4 regions of the Priestia sp. AB genome follow, and region 2 is predicted to be linked to each of the others. Evidence: riboswitches for the same ligand, from Rfam matches in the RefSeq annotation. Region 2 holds a riboswitch; each other region holds the start of a gene.
The links. A riboswitch is a leader RNA that binds a small molecule or an ion and turns the genes downstream of it on or off. The one in region 2 is predicted to bind S-adenosylmethionine.
Positions count from the first base shown of each region.

Region 1 (3,022 bases), on a different contig from region 2:
GCGAGCATGACGGGAGATAATCAGCTAAAGTGGAAAAATAACGTCTATCATACATATGGATTAACCGTTGAAAACATTGGAAAAGACGTAGAGCGCGTGCAGGTCCAAGCTTTTCGGCACGAAGGAAAAAATAAGGCGAAATACAGCTTGTTTTCTCCTATTGAAAGGTCTAACTTAAGCAAAAGCGGTCAGCGCTTTCGCTATGCGAATTTTGCTGTTCCTGGAAAAGCGGCAGGTTTAGACATTATGATTAACTGGACGGACGAACGAGGCAATCATCAAGAACATTTTGAATTTAAATAAAAGTCTTCGCTTAGGCGAAGACTTTTTTTGCAGGAATTTATCTCTGCATGTGGAAGACGAACACGAAAGGAGAGGTCGTAATGATTGTAAAAGCTACTGAAGAAGAAATACAGGAAATTCGGACGAAATCTGCTGATGCACTGTTTGAAGGAACAACGCATCAGTTTCAACCGTCAACTGAACGCGTAAATGAATTAATTGATAATGCCCTTCAAAAAGGATGTTATTATTTAGTATCTAGACAAGAAAATAAACTCGCAGGCTGGGTTCTTGCGGGACCATCTGCCGACTTCTTTTCAAAAGAAGAAATTGGCTTTATCTACGAATTATATGTTGTACCCGAATACCGCGGGCAAGGTTTGGCCAAGCCGTTAATGCAAAAAGCAATTGATGAATTGTCTATCAAAGGATACCGTGAAATCAGACTCAGCGTTCATGCTGGGAATTTTGCACAGCATGTGTATCGTGAACTTGGATTTGTAGATAAACAAATATCAATGAGCTTCCAAGTGGTAAAACGTCCGTAACGTTAGTGAATGTCAGCGAGTCCATAAAACATAAGATATTATACATGCGATGAGGTTCGGTAATGAAAGTAAAAGTAAATAAGTAGCCCAAACAGCGCCTTTATCTAGTACTTCAACGGCTCCTCCACCTGTATTGTCTGAGGAGGGGGGATCTTCAAGCGCGTTCATAATTAAAGCCGCCGCTGCTAAAATAACCCCTCCGATGCTTCCAGTTGTTTTGACAATTGCAATATGGAAAGTAGATGAAAAGGCAATGCTGAGAAGCAGCAGCAAGCTTCCCAAAAAAGCAGATAACATATATCGTTTCATGTGCTCACCATCCTTTATGAAAGCATACCATATTTTACTTCTTTTTTCTTTTTATTGAAAAGCTATTGACGTAACCTATAAAACATATTAGAATAGTCAGAAATAATTTAAAAACGAAATATTCTTATCTAGAGAGGTGGAGGGACTGGCCCTTTGAAGCCTCAGCAACCACAATTATTGAATGGTGCTAATTCCAGCATAGCCTAGCTCTGACAGATAAGAAGAGGAATCTTTTTCTATGATGAAATCCTCTTCTTAGGAAGAAACATTTCGTATAGAAAAGGTGATGACATTGAATAATACACAAACGGCTTTATGCATTGACGATTATTTAGATCTATACTTATTAGCAAAAGAAATAAATGACGAAACGTGGCAGCAAGAAATTTTAGCCGTGCTAAAAACGCAGCAAAATCGTTCATTTGAAGAAAAACAATCCGCCCTAGTTCAAGAGATATGGGAAGATTTTAAACAGTTAAATGAAGATATTTCTTTTACGTATCGCTTAATTCAAGAAGAGCCAACTAACGAACAATTTCAGGCTAAATTAAGGCACTTGAGAGAACGGCGGATCACGCTGAGCCGTGAGTTATATTTAGCTAAAAAACAGTATGTTGAACACACGCAATAAAAAGATCTGCTTGAGAAACAAGCGGTTTTTTTACGTGAAAATGTTAGAATCGTTATATTTCGGGTAGTAAATGGATAAGACAAGCAAAGGAGGGATAACAGTGGCCCAAGGTGTATTATGTGAAGTGAATGAGTGCATGTATTGGAAATCCGGAAATAAATGCAGTGCAGAGTCCATTTACGTTGTGAGTCCTGAAAGTAGTCACCATGTTTCTGAAACGGAAGAACCTGGCTGTAAAACTTTTGAACCCGCGAGATAAATGCTAGTTTTTATAAAAAAGCATAAAATGAACGATGCGCTGACGAAGTTGAGTCGGCGTTTTTCTATTTTTTTAAAATACTATTACTTAGGTGCAATACTAAATACATATTAAAAAAGCAGTGCCTATGTCTAATTGTGCGTTTAAACAAAATGATAAGATAATTTTTTTGTTTTTCGACAAAAGAAAAGTGAGAGAAAGGTGATAGAATACAAATATACAGCCTAGCTGTCTTTTAGCACAAACTTATATGAAAGCGCTAACAAAAGGCTGTGTTCATCTCGTTTTGACAGATTGGAAAAAGGGGAGACGTTTATGCAGGGGAAAACTCAGGGGAAAGAATTGAAACGCGGGTTAGAAGAAAGACATGTGACGCTGATGTCCTTAGGAGCAGCCATAGGGGTAGGACTGTTTCTTGGATCTGCATCTGCTATTAAATTAGCAGGGCCAGGAATATTATTGGCGTACGGATTTAGCGGAATGATTATGTTTTTTATTATGAGAGCACTTGGAGAAATGGCGATTCAAAAACCTGTTGCAGGTTCATTCAGCAAGTACGCACGCGACTACTTAGGGCCGCTCGCTGGTTATTTAACAGGTTGGAACTACTGGTTTTTATGGGTTGTAACATGTATGGCTGAAATTACAGCCGTTGGTATTTATATGGGGTATTGGTATCCGGATGTACCAAACTGGATTTGGGCGTTATCGGCGCTTGTCATCATGACAACGGTTAACTTCTTAGCTGTTAAGGCATATGGTGAACTGGAATTTTGGTTTGCACTTATTAAAATTTTAGCGATTGTATTAATGATTGCCGTTGGATTATTAATGATTGTGTTTGGAATCGGCAACGGCGGCGTTGCGACTGGTATCAAAAACTTGTGGGACAACGGCGGACTGTTCCCGAACGGATTCAAAGGTATTTTGCTGTCGCTGCAAATGGTCATGTTTGCGTATTTAGGAATTGAAATGATCGGCGTTACCGCGGGA
Region 1 covers NZ_JAQMYN010000001.1:915,982-919,003, forward strand. Annotated here, with positions in the region: gene POF52_RS04675 (hypothetical protein) at 1-303, shown strand, start outside; gene POF52_RS04680 (GNAT family N-acetyltransferase) at 384-830, shown strand; gene POF52_RS04685 (hypothetical protein) at 843-1,139, opposite strand; SAM riboswitch class I at 1,261-1,362, shown strand; gene POF52_RS04690 (hypothetical protein) at 1,426-1,770, shown strand; gene POF52_RS04695 (DUF1540 domain-containing protein) at 1,871-2,029, shown strand; gene alaP (alanine permease AlaP) at 2,345-3,022, shown strand, end outside.
Region 1: it holds a riboswitch for S-adenosylmethionine, as region 2 does, so the genes downstream of both, POF52_RS04690 (hypothetical protein) here and POF52_RS07075 (MetQ/NlpA family ABC transporter substrate-binding protein) in region 2, are expected to answer to the same signal.

Region 2 (3,022 bases):
TCCTGAACTAATTTTTTGTTTACTCCTTCTAGCTTTAATGGAATCGCTATGTTGTCGTAAACTGTTGCCGTTTTTAATAAATTGTAGCCTTGAAAAATCATGCCGATTTTTCTTCTCGTTTTCTGCAGCTCTTGCTTACTTAGCTTTGATAGATTTTTTCCATCAATGATGACTTCTCCAGAAGTTGGTTTTTCCAATAAATTGATGCAGCGGATTAATGTGCTCTTTCCAGCTCCGCTATAGCCAATAACACCGAATACTTCACCTTTATTAATCGTTAACGAAACATCTTTAACAGCTTCTACTGCTTTTCCGTTCACTTTATAGGCTTTAGAAGTTTTCTTCAGTTCAATCATTCTAGCCCCTCCTTAAAATGCCGGTACAACGGAACCTTTAAATTCTTTTTCTATATATGCACGAATTGTATCTGAATGATAATATTTTTCCAATTCATCAATAATGTCATCTTGTTTATTCTCTGTACGGACAACAAAATAGTTTGGATATGGATTATTTTTTATTTTTTCATGATAGATTGCATCATCATTAATCGATAATCCCGCTCCCATTGCGAAATTTGTATTAATGGCTGCTGCAGCTACTTCATCCAACTGAGACGGAAGTTGAGACGCCTCTAACTCTACGATTTGAAGATCAAGCTTATTTTCAGAAACATCTTTTTTAGTAGCCGTTGTTTTCACACCATCTTTTAACTTAATAACTCCTGCAGATTCAAATAGTTTTAGCGCGCGATATTCATTGCTCGGGTCGTTTGGTACTGCAATTTTATCTCCTTTTTTGAGCTCACTAACATTTTTAATACTATTTGCATAAATACCCATCGGAAAAGCTACTGTTTTGAACACATCTGTAATCTTATAATTTTTATCTTCCACTTGCTGCTTTAGAAAAGGTAGAGTTTGATAGTTGTTACTATCTAAATCATGTTGATCTAATGCTGTATTAGGAGTGTTATAGTCGTTAAAGACTTTTACCGTAATATCAATGCCATCTTTCTTGGCTAATTTTTTCACCTGCTCTGTAATTTGCTGGTGAGGTCCACCCGTTACACCAATTGTAATTTTTTTCGAATCTAATGCTTGTGCTTCTGATTTGCCGCAGGCTGCTGATACCAACAGCGATGCTGCTACTAAGGTAAGGCCAATTGCTTTTGTTACTTTTTTCATGTTTTTATTCTCTCCTTTATTTTCTCCATAAAAAAACGCCTCCCTCAAAGATTAAGAGAAGCGATAGTTTACGATCGGTTCTCTTATCTTTCAATGTACAGTACATACCATGCACATTGCTGGATTTAGCACCAAAACAATACATGTATTGTTAGGTTGCCGGGCTTCAAAGGGCCAGTCCCTCCACCGCTCTTGATAAGAGTTGTTTTTATAAAGTTTTATTTACATTAATTTAACTTTATTATCCGAAAATTGTCAATGTTTATTTTTAATATAATTTTTAGTATAGGAATAACAAAAGATTCGTATGATAAAAACTCAATTAAAAGATGATTTGTATAACTTATGATTTCTCTTTTCTTATTCTTATATAGTGAATAGCCTTCTATTACTTAAGCAAGAAGGTTTTTTTGTATTTATGATATTGACAAAAATAGGAATACATCGGTATAATTCACATTAATTCTATCGGTAATATATATATTATGAAAGTTGTAAGGATTTTATTTACTAATTTTTCACTGTTAGAATATACTTCCTCTACCGTGGTAGTAAGTGTATATGTTCACCGCCTACTGGATCACCAATGGCACCGAAAAAGCTTTTTAGCAGCTTTTTCGGTGCTTTTTATTACTCGTCAAACAGAAATTAGTATTAGGAGGAATAAAACGATGAAAAAATTATGCTTTACTTTAACTTTAGCAATTGGACTTATTATGGCTTTAGGAGGATGCTCTCAAAGCTCTAGTTCAGAAAACCGAGATAAAAAAGTAGTCAAAGTTGCTTTGAGTGATGAAGTAAATCCGCCTTTTCTATTTACGGACGAACAGAATGAACCTATTGGATATGATATGGATTATTTAAAGCAGCTTGAAAAAAAACTTCCAGAGTATGAATTTGAATACACCCTTGGAGAAGAAGAAACAAATTTGGTAGGTGTCTCGACAGGAAAATATGATTTCGCCATCAACTGGTTCTTTAAAAACCCTGAACGTGAAGAAAAGTTTCTTTATCCTGCACATGAATATGGTTATTCTTTAACGGCTTTAGTGACGCAAAAATCACGAAATGATATCAAAACACTTAACAATATGGTAGGTAAAAAGTTTCCACCTGTATCGGCTACGGGTGGATTGCGCGCTATTTTAAATGCTTATAACAAAGAACATCCCACTAAGCCTCTAAAATTAGAAAGCATGGATAACCCTTCTACAGCAGAAAACTTAAAGTTGGTGGATAAAGGTAAAGCGGATGCTATTTTTTTAAACGTAACAACATTTAACGAAGTACAAAAACAGCTCAAATTAAATTTAAAAGTAGGAGGCATTGTATCAAAAGAACCAACTTGGTTAGTCTTTAATAAAAATAATCAAAAACTTGCTGATAAAATTGATAAAGCTACAGTCGAACTACAAAATCAAGGGACGCTAGAAAACTTGGCAAAAAAATGGTTTAAAGTAAACTTCTTTAAAGACTTAAAGTATATTAATCAACAAAACTTCAATTTTTAAGATTAAATGAGTATAAGAATTCATCATTAAGGCGGGGTGAGATATGATTAGTAGTGATTTTCATGATTGGTTAAAACTATTGTGGCAAGTGGTAGATAAACTTCCTTTAACGCTATTTATGTTAGGCCTTTCTCTACTTTTTTCGTTGCTTTTAGGTTTCGCGATTGCCCTGATACGCATTCAAAAAAAGCCTGTTCTTTCTAAAATGGCTACCATCTATTTATCTTTTATGCGCTGTACACCGCTGCTTGTTCAGCTGTTTCTTGTATACTTTGGCCTTCCTCAGCTGCTGCTCCTTGTCCATATCGACATTAACAGCTGGAG
Region 2 covers NZ_JAQMYN010000002.1:157,502-160,523, forward strand. Annotated here, with positions in the region: gene POF52_RS07070 (methionine ABC transporter ATP-binding protein) at 1-356, opposite strand, end outside; gene POF52_RS07075 (MetQ/NlpA family ABC transporter substrate-binding protein) at 369-1,187, opposite strand; SAM riboswitch class I at 1,268-1,389, opposite strand; gene POF52_RS07080 (transporter substrate-binding domain-containing protein) at 1,859-2,698, shown strand; gene POF52_RS07085 (amino acid ABC transporter permease) at 2,742-3,022, shown strand, end outside.

Region 3 (3,022 bases), on a different contig from region 2:
AGAAGTTCATCACTGAGAAAATAGATTTTTTCATTTCACCAGCGTATTCAGTTCCTCCAATTAGCACAATGCGTCGCTCTAACGAAAGAATAATGAAGGTTTCAGAATTCGTCCCGTCTGTTTCAGGATCAGCTTTGAACGTTGGAGCTGCTACAATTGTAAACGGCTTCACATCATCATTTGTTTTTTGTTCGGCTGAAGGGCGAATGAATAACTGCTGAGCGAATAGGTTGTGCCATGCAAATTCATTAACTACTTGAATTGGTAACTGATACTTTTTATCAGCTCCAGCATATCCATTAAAAACAAAAAGTTCATCCTGCTTCTTTAAGTGGTTTAAAACTTTTTTGTATAGCGCATCGAATCGCTGAGCAGAAATTGGCTGATTGACAGGTCCCCATTCAACCGTTTTTGAAGACACAGCATCGCTTACAATAAATTTATCTAAAGGAGAGCGACCTGTATATTTTCCGGTTTCGACTGACACAGCACCTGTAGAAGTCAACGTTCCTTCGCGTCGAGCTAGAATTTTTTCAACAAGTTGTGGAACAGATAATTGGTGTTTTGTTGTTTTTAATTGAAGCAAACCATTTAATTCGATAGACATATCAACAGTACTCATGTGCACTACCTTCCTTTTTTAGCTATTATTTATTCATTAATGTTTGAAATTTATAATTAGTATAACACATTTATTTAATTATTCTATACTATTTAACTAAAAATGTTTGTGTATTATAAAAAAATGTACGTTATACCTATTTTGGACACCTGTATATGTGCTAGGAGCGAAAAAAGTGAAGCTATTTTAAGTGAAAGCCTCATTTTGATCTGTCTTATTAACTAAACTTAGTGATGATTCTTAATAAGGTGTACTATTTCGGAATTTGAGTATGTTACATTAAAACAGATTCAAACATAAAGAGATGATTTCCATTTGAATGTTGTTGACAGTGAAGCGCTTTTTCATGTATTATATGTCCTTGAACGGATACTCTCTTATCCCGAGCTGGTGGAGGGACAGGCCCTATGAAACCCAGCAACCATCGTCATTTTTTTGTGTAGACGATAAGGTGCTAACCTGATGCAAGGGCACAACCTTGATCGATAAGAGTGAAAGGCTTATGTAGAATTTGATACCTTTCCTCGATACAAGGAAAGGTTTTTTTATATTTTTTAACGTGTAATGAAAATAAGGGAATGAGTACCGTATCACAATGTATCGTATTTATAAGGAGGAAAACTGATGTCAACACAACGTCGTCTGTTCACGTCAGAATCTGTTACAGAGGGACATCCCGATAAAATTTGTGACCAAATTTCTGACTCAATTCTTGATGCTATCCTAGCAAAGGATCCAAATGCTCGTGTTGCTTGTGAAACAAGCGTAACAACTGGTTTAGTTTTAGTAAGTGGTGAAATTACAACTTCTACTTACGTGGATATTCCTAAAACAGTTCGTGAAACAATTAAAGGAATTGGCTATACTCGTGCAAAATACGGATTTGATGCTGAAACTTGTGCAGTATTAACATCTATCGACGAGCAGTCAGCTGATATCGCTGCTGGTGTAGACCAAGCGTTAGAAGCACGTGAAGGTCAAATGTCAGATGAAGAAATCGAAGCAATCGGAGCTGGGGACCAAGGCTTAATGTTTGGTTATGCATGTAACGAAACAAAAGAATTAATGCCTCTTCCAATTTCATTAGCTCATAAACTTGCTCGCCGTCTAACAGAAGTACGTAAAGAAGAAATTCTTCCTTACCTTCGCCCGGATGGTAAAACACAAGTAACAGTTGAATATGATGAAAACAACAAACCTGTTCGCATCGATACAATTGTTATTTCAACTCAGCATCATCCAGAAGTAACGTTAGAGCAAATTCAACGTAACTTAAAAGAATATGTTATTAATCCAGTTGTTCCAAACGAGTTAATTGATGAAAATACAAAGTATTTCATTAACCCAACAGGACGTTTCGTAATCGGAGGTCCTCAAGGAGATGCTGGTTTAACTGGTCGTAAAATTATCGTTGATACTTACGGCGGATATGCTCGTCATGGCGGCGGTGCATTCTCTGGTAAGGACGCAACAAAAGTAGACCGTTCAGCAGCTTATGCAGCTCGTTATGTTGCGAAAAACATTGTAGCAGCTGATCTTGCTGATAAATGTGAAGTACAACTAGCATATGCGATTGGTGTTGCACAACCAGTATCTATTTCAATTGATACATTCGGTACAGGAAAAGTTTCTGAAGAAGTACTAGTAGACGTAGTACGCAAAAACTTTGACCTACGTCCAGCAGGCATCATTAAAATGCTTGATTTACGTCGCCCAATTTATAAGCAAACAGCAGCTTACGGCCACTTTGGTCGTACGGATGTGGAGCTTCCTTGGGAGTTCACAGACAAAGCGGAAGCATTAAAAACTCAAGCTTTAGCTAAATAATAAAAAAATCTCCGTGAAAACGGAGATTTTTTTTATGCCCATTGAATACCTGCAGCAGATTTTTCTACGACGCCTTCATATTCTGAAAGCAAATGCTGAAAAATGGCGTCCCATGATTGAGTAAGAGCATAGTGTCTCGCTGCATGGCCAAAGTGAAGCCGCTGGTGCAAATCATCGAGTAAACCTGTAATAGCCGAACTGAATTCTTCTAAGGAGTGAGGTTTGCAAAGGTAGCCGTTTCGCCCGTGCTGAACCATCTGTTTAACTCCTCCTGCATTTGCTGCCACTACAGGAGTTCCAGAAGCAAGAGACTCCAGTACAACATTTCCGAAGGTTTCTGTTTCTGAAGGAAAAACAAACAAATCAGATGATGAATAGATATGAGCAAGTTGCTTACCTTCAAGGAAGCCTGTAAATGTCATATGCTCAGATGCTTGCTGTTGCATTTGTTCTTTTAAAGGGCCGTCTCCCACAATAACCCAGTGAATTTGATGGCGGATATGATCAGGTAGAGATCGTGCAATTTTTATTAAAAAATCAGCGTTCTTTTCTTTAGCTAATCTTCCTACATAT
Region 3 covers NZ_JAQMYN010000001.1:37,640-40,661, forward strand. Annotated here, with positions in the region: gene pckA (phosphoenolpyruvate carboxykinase (ATP)) at 1-622, opposite strand, end outside; SAM riboswitch class I at 997-1,114, shown strand; gene metK (methionine adenosyltransferase) at 1,247-2,449, shown strand; gene POF52_RS00210 (glycosyltransferase family 4 protein) at 2,482-3,022, opposite strand, start outside.
Region 3: it holds a riboswitch for S-adenosylmethionine, as region 2 does, so the genes downstream of both, metK (methionine adenosyltransferase) here and POF52_RS07075 (MetQ/NlpA family ABC transporter substrate-binding protein) in region 2, are expected to answer to the same signal.

Region 4 (3,022 bases), on a different contig from region 2:
TTTGTATTTTTTAGAGTAGATACCAATTGGTTCAATATGAATGGCACCGGCACTTACGAAATCATACCCTTTTTCACCCTTGTGATCTTTTAATACTGAATTCATATAAGGAACATGCTGGAAGTAGTTTGCATCAATTTCATTGTTTGCAAGAGCTGTGTTCGGTAAGATGTAATCTTGGAATTTTTTAATTTCTAAGTCAATTCCTTGTTTTTCTAAAATCGGTTTTGCTTGTTCTAAAATTTCAGCATGAGGCGTATTAGATGCACCCACGACAATTTTCTTTTCATCTTTTGATCCATTGTTAGATCCACACGCAGCTAATCCTACTACTAGTGCAGATGTTAATGCTAAAGCCGAAAGCCATTTTTTCATAATAAATAATCCTCCCTTTATCTTTTATCAATTTTTGCAGTAATCGCATCCCCAATAAGTTGGATAATAAATACAATAATCAAAATTAAGATTGTAGCGGCTAGCGTTACGTCATTATGACTGCGCTGGAATCCTTCTAAATATGCAAGGTTTCCAAGACCTCCAGCTCCAATCACACCCGCCATTGCCGTATAGCCGACTAATGCAATCGTCGTTACCGTCAAACCAGAAATTAAAGCTGGCAGCGATTCAGGTAACAGCACTTTAAAGATAATAGTACTTGTTGTTGCTCCCATTGATTTAGCAGCTTCAATAACACCTTTATCAATTTCACGCAGACCAATTTCTACAAGACGCGCATAAAATGGTGCTGCTCCAACAATTAAAGCAGGTAACGCTGCATTAGCACCTAAAATACTTCCTACCAATGCTTTGGTAAATGGAATCAGTAAAACAATTAAAATAATGAATGGAATGGAACGAAAGATATTTACAACTGCTGACACAATGGCATATAAAGGTTTGTTTTGCCAAAGCTGTCCTTTGGACGTTAAAAATAAAAGCAAGCCCAATAAAATACCTAGAACAAACGTGGCTATAACTGAAATAGCCGTCATATATAGTGTTTCATTTGTCGCTTGAATAAAATCATCTAAAATAACATTTGGAAATAGTTTCTCAAGCATTTGTCATTACCTCCACTTCTACCTGCTGCTCATGAATGTATGCAATGACTTTTTCAACTTCTGTTAATTCTCCGTCTAAATGAACGAACAACGTTCCGTATGAACCTGTTTGTGTATGAGAAATCTTTCCTTGCAAAATATTAATCGTTACATCAAACTGTTTTAAAATCGTTGTAATGAGCGGTTGCTCTGCTTTTCCGCCAACAAACGTCAGCTGAATAATTTGCCCGCTTGGATATAACTCCTGTACTTGTTCAATTGTTTCAAACGTTTCTTCTGGTTCAGAAATCTGTTGAACGAATCGTTTTGTAATCGGCTGCTTAGGTTTTCGGAACACTTCTAGCACTTGCCCTTCTTCTACCACTGCTCCATTTTCCATAACAGCTACCCGATGACAAATTTTACGAATAACGTGCATTTCATGAGTAATCAATACAATGGTTAACCCTAGCTTCTCATTAATATCTACTAACAGATCTAAAATGGAATCTGTCGTTTGAGGATCAAGCGCTGATGTTGCTTCATCACACAGCAATACTTTTGGGTTATTGGCTAGCGCTCGAGCAATACCAACACGCTGCTTTTGTCCACCGCTAAGCTGTGATGGATAAGCATTTTCACGCCCTTCAAGCCCGACTAGCTTGATAAGCTCGTCTACTTTTTTCATTCTTTTTTCTTTTGAGATCCCTGCTATTTCTAACGGAAAGGCAATATTTTCTCGCACCGTACGCGACCACAAGATATTAAAGTGCTGAAACACCATACTAATTTCTTGTCTAGCTTTTCTGAGTTTTCCGCCTTTAATTTTTCCAATATCATTACCTGCTACTTCGACCGTTCCTGTCGTTGGTGTTTCTAACCCGTTTAGCAAGCGAATTAAAGAACTTTTCCCCGCTCCGCTATAACCAATAATTCCGTAAATTTCACCTTGATTAACGGTTAGATTCACATTATCAACAGCTGTTACTTGACCGCTTTTAGCCTGATAAATTTTTGTAACGTCTGTTAATGTAATCATATTTCTTCACCTTCTTTAGTAAAAACTTAATTATGTTAGATTGCCCTATAGGATGAAAAAGCCGTAAAACAATTTTCCCCATCAAAAAAGCCTCTCTGCGCATGACAGAAAGGCTCTATATTTAATCCTTTCTCTCATCTTTCAAAGCGCATAGCTTTGCAGGAATTGGCACCATTTCAGTTAGTCTGACGGTTGCCGGGTTTCACAGGGCTCAGTCCCTCCACCTCTCTTGATAAGAGTTCGCAACAATTATTTTGTTTTTGGGAAATATTCATTCATTTATGAACATTCATGAGTGTGATTTTAGCATGTGTCAGATAGGCTGTCAACAGATTTTGTTCTTGGGATAATATCCCAATATTTCAACAGCCCCAACGGTTTGCTCTCTTTCAATTTCTTCATTTTAAACAAACGTTTGATTATCGAAGCTCTTCAAGTACGTGCTCGATGGAATGAAACGCATAGAGTTTTTTTACCATTTCGCCATTTTTCACTTCAATCAAACAAGGTACACTTTCAATTGAAAATACTTCTGCTTTTGAAGGCATATAATTTAAATTGCTCATTCCGATGGTCACACCGGGCAGCATCGCTTCTGCTACGGTTAACATTTTTTTTGCCAGCTGACATGTCCCGCAAAAAGGTGTATGGAAAAAGATAAACGCTCTTTGTCCTTCTTTTAACTGATCGTCAAGCTGTTTTTCGCTCCATTCTTGCATGTTGCTCATTCCTTTTATGTTAAAAATTCTGCATTAACATCGATATTGGCACTCAGTAATACTGTTGCTATGTGATGTCTAGGGGCGGCAGCAACCTCTCGGTACATTTTATCAATATATAGATGCTCTGCTTCCGGAAGCTCTCGTTTAAATTGTTTTCTTAGCTTATTCCCTGAATCATCAGAGTCAACGAGTATGTATACCTCTTTGTTAAACGTAAAGTC
Region 4 covers NZ_JAQMYN010000006.1:304,482-307,503, reverse strand. Annotated here, with positions in the region: gene POF52_RS19790 (MetQ/NlpA family ABC transporter substrate-binding protein) at 1-375, opposite strand, end outside; gene POF52_RS19785 (methionine ABC transporter permease) at 393-1,061, opposite strand; gene POF52_RS19780 (methionine ABC transporter ATP-binding protein) at 1,054-2,079, opposite strand; SAM riboswitch class I at 2,211-2,318, opposite strand; gene POF52_RS19775 (thioredoxin family protein) at 2,499-2,798, opposite strand; gene POF52_RS19770 (toprim domain-containing protein) at 2,813-3,022, opposite strand, start outside.
Region 4: it holds a riboswitch for S-adenosylmethionine, as region 2 does, so the genes downstream of both, POF52_RS19780 (methionine ABC transporter ATP-binding protein) here and POF52_RS07075 (MetQ/NlpA family ABC transporter substrate-binding protein) in region 2, are expected to answer to the same signal.